One region of the Pseudomonas sp. BB438 genome, then DNA from elsewhere that is predicted to be linked to it. Evidence: predicted binding sites of a transcription regulator. Region 1 holds the regulator's gene; the other holds the start of a gene.

The links. Region 1 encodes FliA, which starts transcription of late flagellar genes. Its sites were predicted from a motif close to CTAAAGTTTNNNNNNNNNNNGCCGNTAA; they were not measured.
Region 2: a site for FliA is predicted at 2,978-3,005, ahead of AC1ZV1_RS28900 (methyl-accepting chemotaxis protein). Genes of this name have one in related genera too.

The regions. Positions count from the first base shown of each region.
Region 1 covers NZ_CM170001.1:4,665,301-4,670,631, forward strand. The annotation lists gene AC1ZV1_RS21355 (chemotaxis protein CheA) at 1-785, opposite strand, end outside; gene AC1ZV1_RS21360 (protein phosphatase CheZ) at 817-1,599, opposite strand; gene AC1ZV1_RS21365 (chemotaxis response regulator CheY) at 1,619-1,993, opposite strand; gene fliA (RNA polymerase sigma factor FliA) at 2,191-2,940, opposite strand; gene fleN (flagellar synthesis regulator FleN) at 2,937-3,764, opposite strand; gene flhF (flagellar biosynthesis GTPase FlhF) at 3,929-5,239, opposite strand; gene flhA (flagellar biosynthesis protein FlhA) at 5,255-5,331, opposite strand, start outside.
Region 2 covers NZ_CM170001.1:6,283,493-6,288,823, reverse strand. The annotation lists gene AC1ZV1_RS28915 (LysR substrate-binding domain-containing protein) at 1-612, shown strand, start outside; gene AC1ZV1_RS28910 (cupin domain-containing protein) at 661-1,569, shown strand; gene AC1ZV1_RS28905 (haloacid dehalogenase-like hydrolase) at 1,754-2,806, shown strand; gene AC1ZV1_RS28900 (methyl-accepting chemotaxis protein) at 3,107-5,083, shown strand; gene AC1ZV1_RS28895 (redoxin family protein) at 5,097-5,331, opposite strand, start outside.

The DNA of each region.
Region 1 (5,331 bases):
GCGGCTGGCTCTTCCTTGGCGCCGGTGAACTGGCCCTTGCCGTGCAGTTGGTCGAGCAGCGCTTCGAACTCGTCGTCGCTGATCTCGTCGCCAGCGCCGGCGGCCGGCGTCTCGGCAACCGGTGCCGGAGCCGTGCTGACGGCCTCCTTGGCAGCACCGCTGAACTGGCCCTTGCCATGCAACTGGTCAAGCAGTGCTTCGAATTCGTCATCGGTGATGTCGTCGCCACCGGCGCCAACCGGCGCGGCGGGCGCCTCGGCAGCCGGCTCGAGAGCATCCATCAGTTGCTCGAACTCGGCGTCGGTGATGTCGCCATAGGCAGCAGCAGCCGGAGCCTCCTCGACGACGGGCTCGGCAACGGCCGGAGCGGCAACCGGCGCTTCAGCCGGAGCGGCGTTCGGGTCAGCCAGGCGCGACAGCGCAGCCAGCAACTCGGGAGTCGCCGGGGTCGGCTCTTGCGCGTCGCGGACCTGCTGGAACATGACGTTGACGGTATCCAACGCCTGAAGCATCACGTCCATCAGCTCGGCATCCACGCGGCGTTCGCCCTTGCGCAGCATGTCGAACACGTTCTCGGCGATGTGGCAGCACTCGACCAGCGCGTTCAGCTGGAGGAAGCCGGCACCACCTTTGACGGTATGGAACCCACGGAAGATTGCGTTGAGCAGGTCCATGTCATCCGGACGGCTTTCCAGCTCGACCAGTTGCTCGGACAGTAGCTCGAGAATCTCGCCGGCCTCCACCAGGAAGTCCTGGAGGATTTCGTCATCGGCGTCGAAGCTCATTCGGTGCTCCCTCTACAGCGTCAGCGGACGCTTAAAAACCAAGGCTGGACAACAGGTCATCGACATCGTCCTGACCGGATACGACGTCCTTTCTTGTATCGGCAGCAATCTGCGGACCTTCACCCTTGGACGATCTTTCTTTTTCCACCGCGTCGCGCATGCTCTCGTGGTCATGCTCGATGCCGGCATAGCGATCGACCTGACCCGCCATCCAGACCAATTTCACCAGGTTCGACTCGACCTCGGTCACCAGCTTGGTGACGCGCTTGATCACCTGCCCGGTGAGGTCCTGGAAGTCCTGCGCGAGCAAGATGTCGTTCAGGTGCGCGGACAGCTTGCGGCTATCCTGGGCGCTGATGTAGAGGAACTGCTCGACACGCTTGGCCAGGTCGCGGAAGGCCTCGGGGCCCAGTTCGCGACGCATGAAGCGCGACCAGTCTTCCTGCAGTTCCTTGGCCTGGGTCTCGATGTGCATGACCACCGGGGTGCACTCTTCCACCAGGTCCATGGTGCGATTGGCCGCTTTCTCGGTCATCGTCACCACGTAGGACAGGCGGTCGGTCGCATCGGCGATCTGCGAGACTTCCTGGGCGCGCGGGGAACTGGGGTCGATCTGGAAGTTGACGATGGCGTTGTGCAGTTCGCGGGTCAGCTTGCCTACCTCCTGGTAGAGCCCGCGATCACGCGCCTGGTTGAGCTCGGAGATCAGCTGCACGGCGGTCTGTACGTCGCCCTGCTCGAGGCATTCGACCAATTCGCGCGCGTGTTTTTTCAGGGTCGACTCGAAGTCACCCGCGGATTCGTTGAAATCCATGACGCCCTCTTGGCCAGCCTTAGCTGCCGACCCGCTCGAAAATCTTCTCGATCTTTTCTTTCAGCACCTGAGCGGTGAAAGGCTTGACCACATAGCCGTTGACCCCGGCCTGGGCCGCTTCGATGATCTGGTCGCGCTTGGCTTCGGCGGTGACCATCAGCACCGGCAGGTGCTTCAGGCGCTCGTCGGCGCGGACCGCACGGAGCAGGTCGATGCCGGTCATGCCGGGCATGTTCCAGTCGGTAACGAGGAAGTCGAAATTGCCGCTGTGCAGCATCGGCAGCGCAGTGGTGCCGTCGTCGGCTTCTGCGGTATTGGTGAACCCCAGGTCCCGCAGGAGGTTCTTGATGATGCGCCTCATCGTGGAAAAGTCGTCCACGATGAGAATTTTCATGTTCTTGTCCAAACCTGCCTCCATCGATACCAAACGCGCCCTGGCGGGCGTGCCGTCAATTCATTGAGCGCCGCGCGCTCTTTGCTGGGGGCGCGTCAAGAGAACGTCACCCCAAAATTCGTAAGCCTCTAACGCGCCTAAGGAAAATCCCTTCAGCCTTTTCGCTAGGAAAACGCAGGCGCGAAACTACCCGATGCTCAGCGAGCGCGCCACTCCGCCAGACGCGAGCGCAAGCGCGCGGCACACTGGCTGTGCAACTGGCTGACCCGCGATTCGCTGACGCCCAGCACTTCGCCGATCTCCTTGAGGTTGAGTTCCTCGTCGTAGTAAAGGGCCAGCACCAGCCGCTCACGCTCGGGCAGCTTGGTGATGGCATCGGCCAGGGCTGCCTGGAAGCGCTCGTCTTCCAGCCCGTGGGACGGCTCGTTGTCGTGGTGCGACGCGTCTTCGGCAAAGCCGCTGCCCTGGTCGCCGTCCTGCAACATGTCGTCGAAGCTGTACAGACGGCTGCCCTGGGTGTCGCTGAGGATGCCGTAATAATCTTCGAGGCTCATATTGAGTTCGGCAGCAACCTCCTGATCTTTAGCGTCGCGTCCGGTACGCGCTTCGACGGCACGGATGGCGTCGCTGACCATGCGGGTGTTGCGGTGGACCGAACGCGGCGCCCAGTCGCCCTTGCGTACCTCGTCGAGCATGGCGCCGCGGATGCGGATGCCGGCGTAGGTCTCGAAGCTCGCGCCCTTGCCCTGGTCATATTTCTTCGCCGCCTCCAGCAGGCCGATCATGCCAGCCTGCATCAGGTCCTCCACCTGCACACTGGCGGGCAGACGACCCAGCAGGTGGTAGGCGATGCGCTTCACCAGCGGTGCGTGCTTCTGGATCAGCAGTTCCTGGGAGTTGTGCGCCTGTGCCTTGCTGTACATACGCGCTCCGGAGGCCGCGGTCATACGGCCGAACCCGTGGGATGTTGCACCAGGCGCTCGACGAAGAACTCCAGGTGCCCTCGTGGGTTGGCCGGCAGCGGCCAGCTGTCGACCTTCTGCGCCACCGCACGGAAGGCCAGGGACGCCTTGCTGCGCGGGAACGCCTCATACACCGAACGCTGCTTCTGCACGGCCTTGCGCACCGACTCGTCGTAGGGGATGGCGCCGACATACTGCAGCGCCACGTCCAGGAAGCGGTCGGTGACCTTGGTCAGCTTGGCGAACAGGTTGCGGCCTTCCTGGGGGCTGTGGGCCATGTTCGCCAGCACGCGGAATCGGGTCATGCCGTAGTCGCGATTGAGCAGCTTGATCAAAGCGTAGGCGTCGGTGATGGAGGTTGGTTCATCACAAACGACCAGCAGCACTTCCTGGGCCGCCCGGACGAAGCTCACCACCGAGTCGCCGATCCCGGCGGCGGTGTCCACCACCAGCACGTCGATGTTGTCGCTGATGTCGCTGAAGGCCTGGATCAGGCCGGCGTGCTGCATCGGCGTGAGGTGCACCATGCTCTGGGTGCCCGACGCCGCCGGGACGATGCGGATGCCGCCAGGTCCCTGGAGGATCACGTCACGCAGGTCGCATTCGCCTTCGATGACGTCGGCCAGCGTGCGCTTGGGCGACAGCCCCAGCAGCACGTCGACGTTGGCCAGGCCCAGGTCGGCGTCCAGCAGCATGACGCGACGGCCCAGATCGGCCAGCGCCAGCGACAGATTCACCGACACGTTGGTCTTGCCCACGCCACCCTTGCCGCCGGTGACTGCGATTACCTGAACGGGATGCATACCCATATCAATACCTTGTCTCGTCGTTCGACCGTCACGCTTCTGGCGTTTCGGCTAATCCGGTTGCGGTGCTCCACCGCCTCCGGCGCTCGCGGATCGTCTAACAGAGCATCCGCATCGCTTGGGCGACCCAACTGGCCGCCCCACGCCCCATCCGGGGCTCACAATCTTCAACTGGCGCGACGCACCGGCTGTTGGTAAAGGCCGGCGAACATGTCCGCCATGGCGTCCTCGCAGGGCTCTTCCGGCGATTGCAGGCTCACGGCACGGCTGACCAGTTGGTGCGCGCGTGCCACATGCAGGTCATCCGGGATCTTCGGCCCATCAGCCAGATAGGCTACCGGGAGATGCTGGCTGATAGCCAGAGCCAGAGCTTCGCCGAGGCTTCCCGCCTCGTCCAGTTTGGTCAAAATGCACCCGACCAGGCCACAGGAACGATAGTTCTGCCAGGCGGCCTTGAGGACCTGGCTCTGGCTGGTCGCGGCCAGCACGAGGTAGTTCTTCACGTTCAGGCTCAGCGACGACAGCGCTTCGAGCTGCATGCGCAGCGCCGGATCGTTGGCGGGCAGGCCCGCAGTGTCGATCAGCACCAGGCGCTTGCGTGCCAGCGGCGCCATGGCCTGGATCAGCGACTTGCCCGGGTCGACCAGGGTCACCGGTACGTTGAGGATGCGACCCAGGGTCTTGATCTGCTCCTGCGCGCCGATGCGAAAGCTGTCCATGGACACCAGGGCAATGCTCTGCGCGCCGTATTTCAGTACGTAGCGAGCAGCCAGCTTGGCCAGGGTAGTGGTCTTGCCCATGCCGGCGGGGCCGACCAGGGCAATCACGCCGCCCTGCTCCAGCAGATCGACTTCCGGGGTATTGATCGAGCGTGCCAGGTGCGCCAGCAGCATGCGCCACGCCTGCTTCGGATCGGCGATGGAGGACACGCGCTCCAGCAGGTTGCGCGACAGGTCGGCCGGCAGGCCCATGCGCTGCAGGCGGCGCCACAGCCCAGCCTGTTTCGGACGCTGGTTCTGCAGCTGGTTCCAGGCGATGGAGCCCAGCTGCACTTCGATCAGTTCGCGCAGGCCATTGAGCTCGAAGCGCATGGCTTCCAGCGCCTGCTGGCCGGCAGCGGCCGGCGTCGGGGCGACCGGTGCGGCCATGGCCTCAGCCAGGGTTTCGGCAGCGCTGCGGCGCGGCGTCTCGGTGCCGTACATTTGACGGTCCTTGCGCACGCCATCGCTGGCACGGGTCGGGGCCGACAGGTCTGCCTTGGCCTGGGCGATCTTCGCCTGGGTCTTGCGCAGCTCGGCTTCCAGCGCCGGGTTCGGCTTGCTCGCCGCCACCGGTGCCTGGTAATCCAGCGCCGCGGTCAGCTCAACGCCACCGGCGACACGGCGATTGCCGATGATCGCGGCGTCCGGGCCCAGCTCGTCACGAACCAGTTTCATGGCCTGACGCATATCAGCGGCGAAGAAGCGTTTTACCTGCATGGCCTGGGACCTCAATCAATTCTGCCCAACGGTGGCAACGATCGTGACTTGTTTGTTGTCGGGGATTTCCTGGTAAGCCAGCACGTTCATGG
Region 2 (5,331 bases), 1.6 Mb from region 1:
ATGCGCTGGCTGCTGGCGCGGCTGAGCAAGTTTCGCATGCAGCACAGCGATATCGAGGTGCAGCTGACCAGCGCCTGGATGGACGTGGACCGTGTGGACTTTGTCCATGAGCCCTTCGATTGCGCGGTGTTGCTCAGCGCCGGGCATTTCCCGCCGGACTGGGAAGCCACCCTGCTGTTTCCCGAATGGTTGATTCCGGTCGGCGCGCCGGAGCTGTTGGCGGATGGGCCGTGGGACGCCGAGCGACTGGCCGGCGCGGAGCTGTTGCACCCGACGCCCGACCGCCGGGACTGGCGGCGCTGGCTGCAGCGCATGGATCTGGGCGAGCGGGTATCGCTCAAGGGCGGGCAGGTGTTCGACACGCTGGAGCTGGGCATCGTGGCGGCCGCCCGCGGCTATGGGGTATCCATCGGCGACCTGGTGATGGTCGCCGAGGATGCCAACCAGGGCCGCCTGGCATTGCCCTGGCCCAGTGCGGTGGCCAGCGGTGAGAGTTACTACCTGGTCTGGCCCCGTGCGCGTCGGCACCAGGAGCGGCTGCGCCGGTTGCGCGACTTCCTGCAGGCGGAGATGCAGGCTATGCAATTGCCGCCGGTGGAGTACTTCGAATGAATCATTGCCGTGGATAATCTGTCAGCCACTTCCGTCGCCTGGAATGCCATGAACGCCATCGATCGCCTGATCCAGCTCGCCAGTCTGCGCGGCAGCCTCGACCTGCGCTGCCGGTTCCTCGGCAGTTGGGCGCTGGACCATGAGCCGTTGCCGGACGGCACCGCGCAGTACCACATCGTGCTGTCCGGCAGCTGTCAGGCGGAAATGCCGGACGGACAGGTCCTGCCGCTGGAGGCCGGCGAGGTGCTGCTCCTGCCCGCTGGCGCTGCGCACCTGTTGCGCAGCCAGGGGGCGCGCGTGGCGGCGCAGGCCCCGGACATCCGCGAAGAAGGCCTGTTGCCGGTGCATCGCCTCGGCGCGGGAGGCGGCGAGCTGGACATGCTCTGCGGCAGTTTTCATTACCGGCGCGGTTCGCTGCTGATGGGGGCCTTGCCGGCCTTCCTGAAAGTGTCCTGCCAGGCCAATGGCCTGGGCGATTCCGTGGCCGCGCTGGTCGGGTTGCTGCGCGCCGAAGCGGACGGCAACCAGGCTGGCGCGCGCTTCCTGGTGGACGCGCTGTCCTCGGCGTTGTTTACCCTAATCCTGCGCGTCTACCTGCACGAACACGCGCCCGCCAGCGGCACGCTGGCGTTGCTCGGCGACAAACGCCTGGGCCGCGCCTGGCAGGCAATGCTGGAGGATCCCGGCCATGAATGGACGATCGAGGCGCTGGCCGAGCGCGCGAACATGTCCCGCGCCACGTTCACCCGCCAGTTCACCCAGGTGGCCGGCGAGTCGCCCTGGGTGCTGCTGACCCGCGTCCGCATGGAGCTGGCGTACCGCCTGCTGAGCGACTCGCAGTTGAGCCTGATCGCCATCGCCAGCCAGGTCGGCTACCAGTCCCAGGCGTCCTTCACCAAGAAGTTCAAGGAAGTCTACGGCGAAGCCCCCGGTCGCCTGCGTCGTGCGGTGAACTAGACCAGCCGTCGCTGTCGGAAAACCCTCGTGGCGCGGATGGATACGTCCTGCCGCCCTCGCGACGATTCACGTCGCTGCCGTCGCAGAGCTGAAACAGGGCTTTGCTAGGGTCACTGCTGGACTAGTCCAGTGAAGGCCCGTGTCGGACCTTCCCCATACCCATAAGACCACTCGGGGGAATTCCATGAAGCCCATGCGCACCTTGCTCGCCGGCCTGATCCTGGCCGGCCTCGCCAGCACCTCGTTCGCCGCCACCGAACTGAAACACTGGCCCGCGCCGGCCGCCAAGCAGCTCGACGCCCTGATCGCCGCCAACGCCAACAAGGGCGCCTTCGCGGTCTTCGACATGGACAACACCAGCTACCGCTATGACCTCGAGGAGTCGCTGCTGCCCTTCCTCGAAATGAAAGGCGTGCTGACCCGCGAGAAGCTCGACCCCTCGCTGAAGCTCATCCCCTTCAAGGACGTCAACGGCCACAAGGAAAGCCTCAACAGCTACTACTACCGCCTCTGCGAAGTCGACGACCTGGTCTGCTACCCCTGGGTCGCCCAGGTGTTCTCCGGTTTCACCCTCAAGGAGCTCAAGGGCTACGTCGACGAGCTGATGGCCTACGGCAAGCCGGTGCCCAGCACCTACTACGAAGGCGACGTGGTCAAGACGATCGAGATCAACCCGCCCAAGGTCTTCACCGGTCAGCAGGAGCTGTACAACAAGCTGATGGAGAACGGCATCGAGGTCTACGTGATGACCGCTGCCCATGAAGAACTGGTGCGCATGGTCGCCAGCGATCCGAAGTACGGCTACAACGTGAAGCCGGAGAACGTCATCGGCGTCACCACCCTGCTCAAGGACCGCCAGAGCGGCGCCCTGACCACCGCACGCAAGCAGATCGCCGAAGGCAAGTACGATCCCAAGGCCAACCAGGACTTGGAAATCACCCCCTACCTGTGGACCCCGGCGACCTGGATGGCCGGCAAGCAGGCGGCGATCCTCACCTACATCGACCAGTGGAAGAAGCCCATCCTGGTTGGCGGCGACACCCCCAGCAGCGATGGCTACATGCTGTTCAACGGCACCGCCGAGAACGGCGTGCACCTGTGGATCAACCGCAAGGCCAAGTACATGGACCAGCTCAACGGCATGATCAAGAAGAATGCCGAGGCCCAGGCCAAGCTCGGCCAGCCAGTCACCGCCGACAAGAACTGGGTGATCGTCACCCCGGAGGAGATCCAGTAAGCCGCAGCGTCTGGTCTTCGTAGGTTGCGCTCCCTGTCATCCTGCGGACTGACTCCGGACTCACACTGTAGGAGCGGGCCATGCCCGCGATCGCGCGCAGGGCGCGCTCCTACAGGTGAGCGCCGTTGCCCGGACCGGAGCCCCCGCCCCACGCTAATTCCGGGTGAATGACTCAAGTATTCTCGCGTCCCGCCGATAGCCTGTGCAGACCGGCGAACCACGTCGGCACTCCCCTCGAACCGAAGCAGGCCGCTCCTCGAACAACGGGCGACGGCCAGCCGTTGCGTGCAGAACCCGAACATGAACCAACCCCGATCCCGCATCGCCCTGCAGTTGGCGATGGCCCTGGCCGTGCTCCTGATCCTGTTGATCAGCGGCAGCACGCTGTTTGCCTTGCGCTCGCTGGACAGCGCTACCCTGACCACCCGCGAAGAACACCTCGCCAGCGAGGCGCGCCTGCTGGCGGACCAGCTGGAAACCTTCCACGGCACGCTGCGCGAGAGCACCCAGCGCCTCGCCGGCCTGTTCGAGCAGCGCTTCGCTGCCGGGCTGAAAGCACGCGCGGACGAGCGCGTGCCGGTTGCCGCATTGCAAGCCCCGGCGCTGTACCTGGGCGACACCCGCCTGAACGGCGACTTCACCCTGGTCGATGAATTCCGCCAGCTCACCGCCGGCGTCGCCACCGTGTTCGTACGCGATGGCGAGGACTTCGTGCGCATCACCACTTCGCTGATGAAGCAGGACGGCAGCCGCGCCATGGGCACGGTGCTCGACCACAACAGCCCGGCCTATCCGCTGCTGATGCGCGGCGAAAGTTACGTCGGCCGCGCGCTGCTGTTCGACCGCTACTACATGACCCAGTACACCCCGGTGCGCGACGGCAGCGGGCGGGTGATCGCCGTGCTGTTCGTCGGCTTCGACTACACCGACGCGCAGAAGCGCCAGTTCGACAACCTCGGCCGCTTCCGCCTCGGCCAGGGCGGCTCTCTGGCGCTGCTGGACGAACAGCACCACTGGCTGGTACCGCCGGCTGGTGCGCGTAACCCCGAGCGTGCTGCCGACAGCCTTGCCACCCTGCTGGACAACCCCGGCCGCGGCCGCTTCTGGAGCGACGGGCAGGACGACTTCTACAGCGTGGCGCAGCCCTTCGTCGGCGGTCCCTGGACTGTCGTCGCAAGCATGCCGAAGGACGAGATCCGCGCGGTGACCTGGCGCGTTGGCGGTCAACTGGCCATGGGCAGCCTGATCGCCATGCTGCTGGCGGTGATCGCCACCACCTGGTTGCTGCGTCGCCGCCTGCGTCCGCTGGGCGACCTGGTGCGCCAGGCCCATGCGCTGGGCGCGGGTGATCTGGGTGCTCGCCTATCGGTTTCCAGCCGTGACGAGATCGGCGATCTGGCGCGCAGCTTCAACCAGATGGGCGAGGCACTCTCCAGCATGGTCGCGCGGGTGCGCGGCGCGGCAGAGGAAGTGGGGCATTGCTCGCGTTCGCTGTCGGGGCTTTCCAGCGGCGCCTACGCCGGCATGGAGCAGCAGTCCGGCGAGATCAACAGCATGGCCGGCGCGGTGGAAGAGTTCAGCGCCACCTCGATGGACATTGCCGACAACATGCGCAGCACCGAGCACATGGCCAGCGAGAACACCAAGCAGACGCGCATCGGCCTGCACTCCATGGACGATGCCTCCGCCTCGCTGGCGCAGATCGCCGAGGCGCTGCAACAGACCGTGGAGCGGGTGAACCGCCTCGGCGCGCGCTCCCAGGAGATCGGAAGCATCGTCGGGGTGATCACTTCGATTGCCGAGCAGACCAACCTGCTGGCGCTCAACGCCGCCATCGAGGCTGCCCGTGCCGGCGAGCAGGGGCGTGGTTTCGCGGTCGTCGCAGACGAGGTGCGCAGTCTGGCGGCGCGTACCCAGGCCGCGACTACGGAAATCTCGCAGATGATCGGCGCCATTCAGCAGGACACCGGTAGCGCCATCGAGACCATCGAGCAGGGCAGCCAGCTGATGCAGCACGGGTTGACGCTGAACGAGAAGGTCGCGGCCGCCCTGGCGGAAATCTCCCAGCAGAGCAGCGCGGCGGGCGAGCAGTTCGCCGCCATCACCACCGCGACCCAGGAACAGAGCCGCACGGCGACCCTGCTCAGCAGCAACCTGCAGGGCATCGCCCAGGCCAACAGCGAACAGCGTCAGGTGGTGGCCGATCTGGCGCAGACCGTGCGTGAGCTGGACAGCCTGGCGGCCGGCCTGCGCGACGAAGTCGGGCGCTTCCGCTGAGGCGACCGGTGGGTCAGTCCTTGAGCTGGCCCAGCCCGTACTCCAGGCTGGCGGCCGACAGCTCGCCCATCTGGCTGTGCTTCAGGCGGCCGTGGGCGTCGTAGAACAGTGTGGTGGGCATGCCGTAGGAACCGGTGGCCTGGCCGAGGCGGTTGCCGCTGTCGAGCAGCACTGCCGTGTCGCTCAGGCCCTGGTCGCGCAGGAAGCGCTGCACGGCTTCGGCATTCTCGCCCTGGTTGACCAGCAGG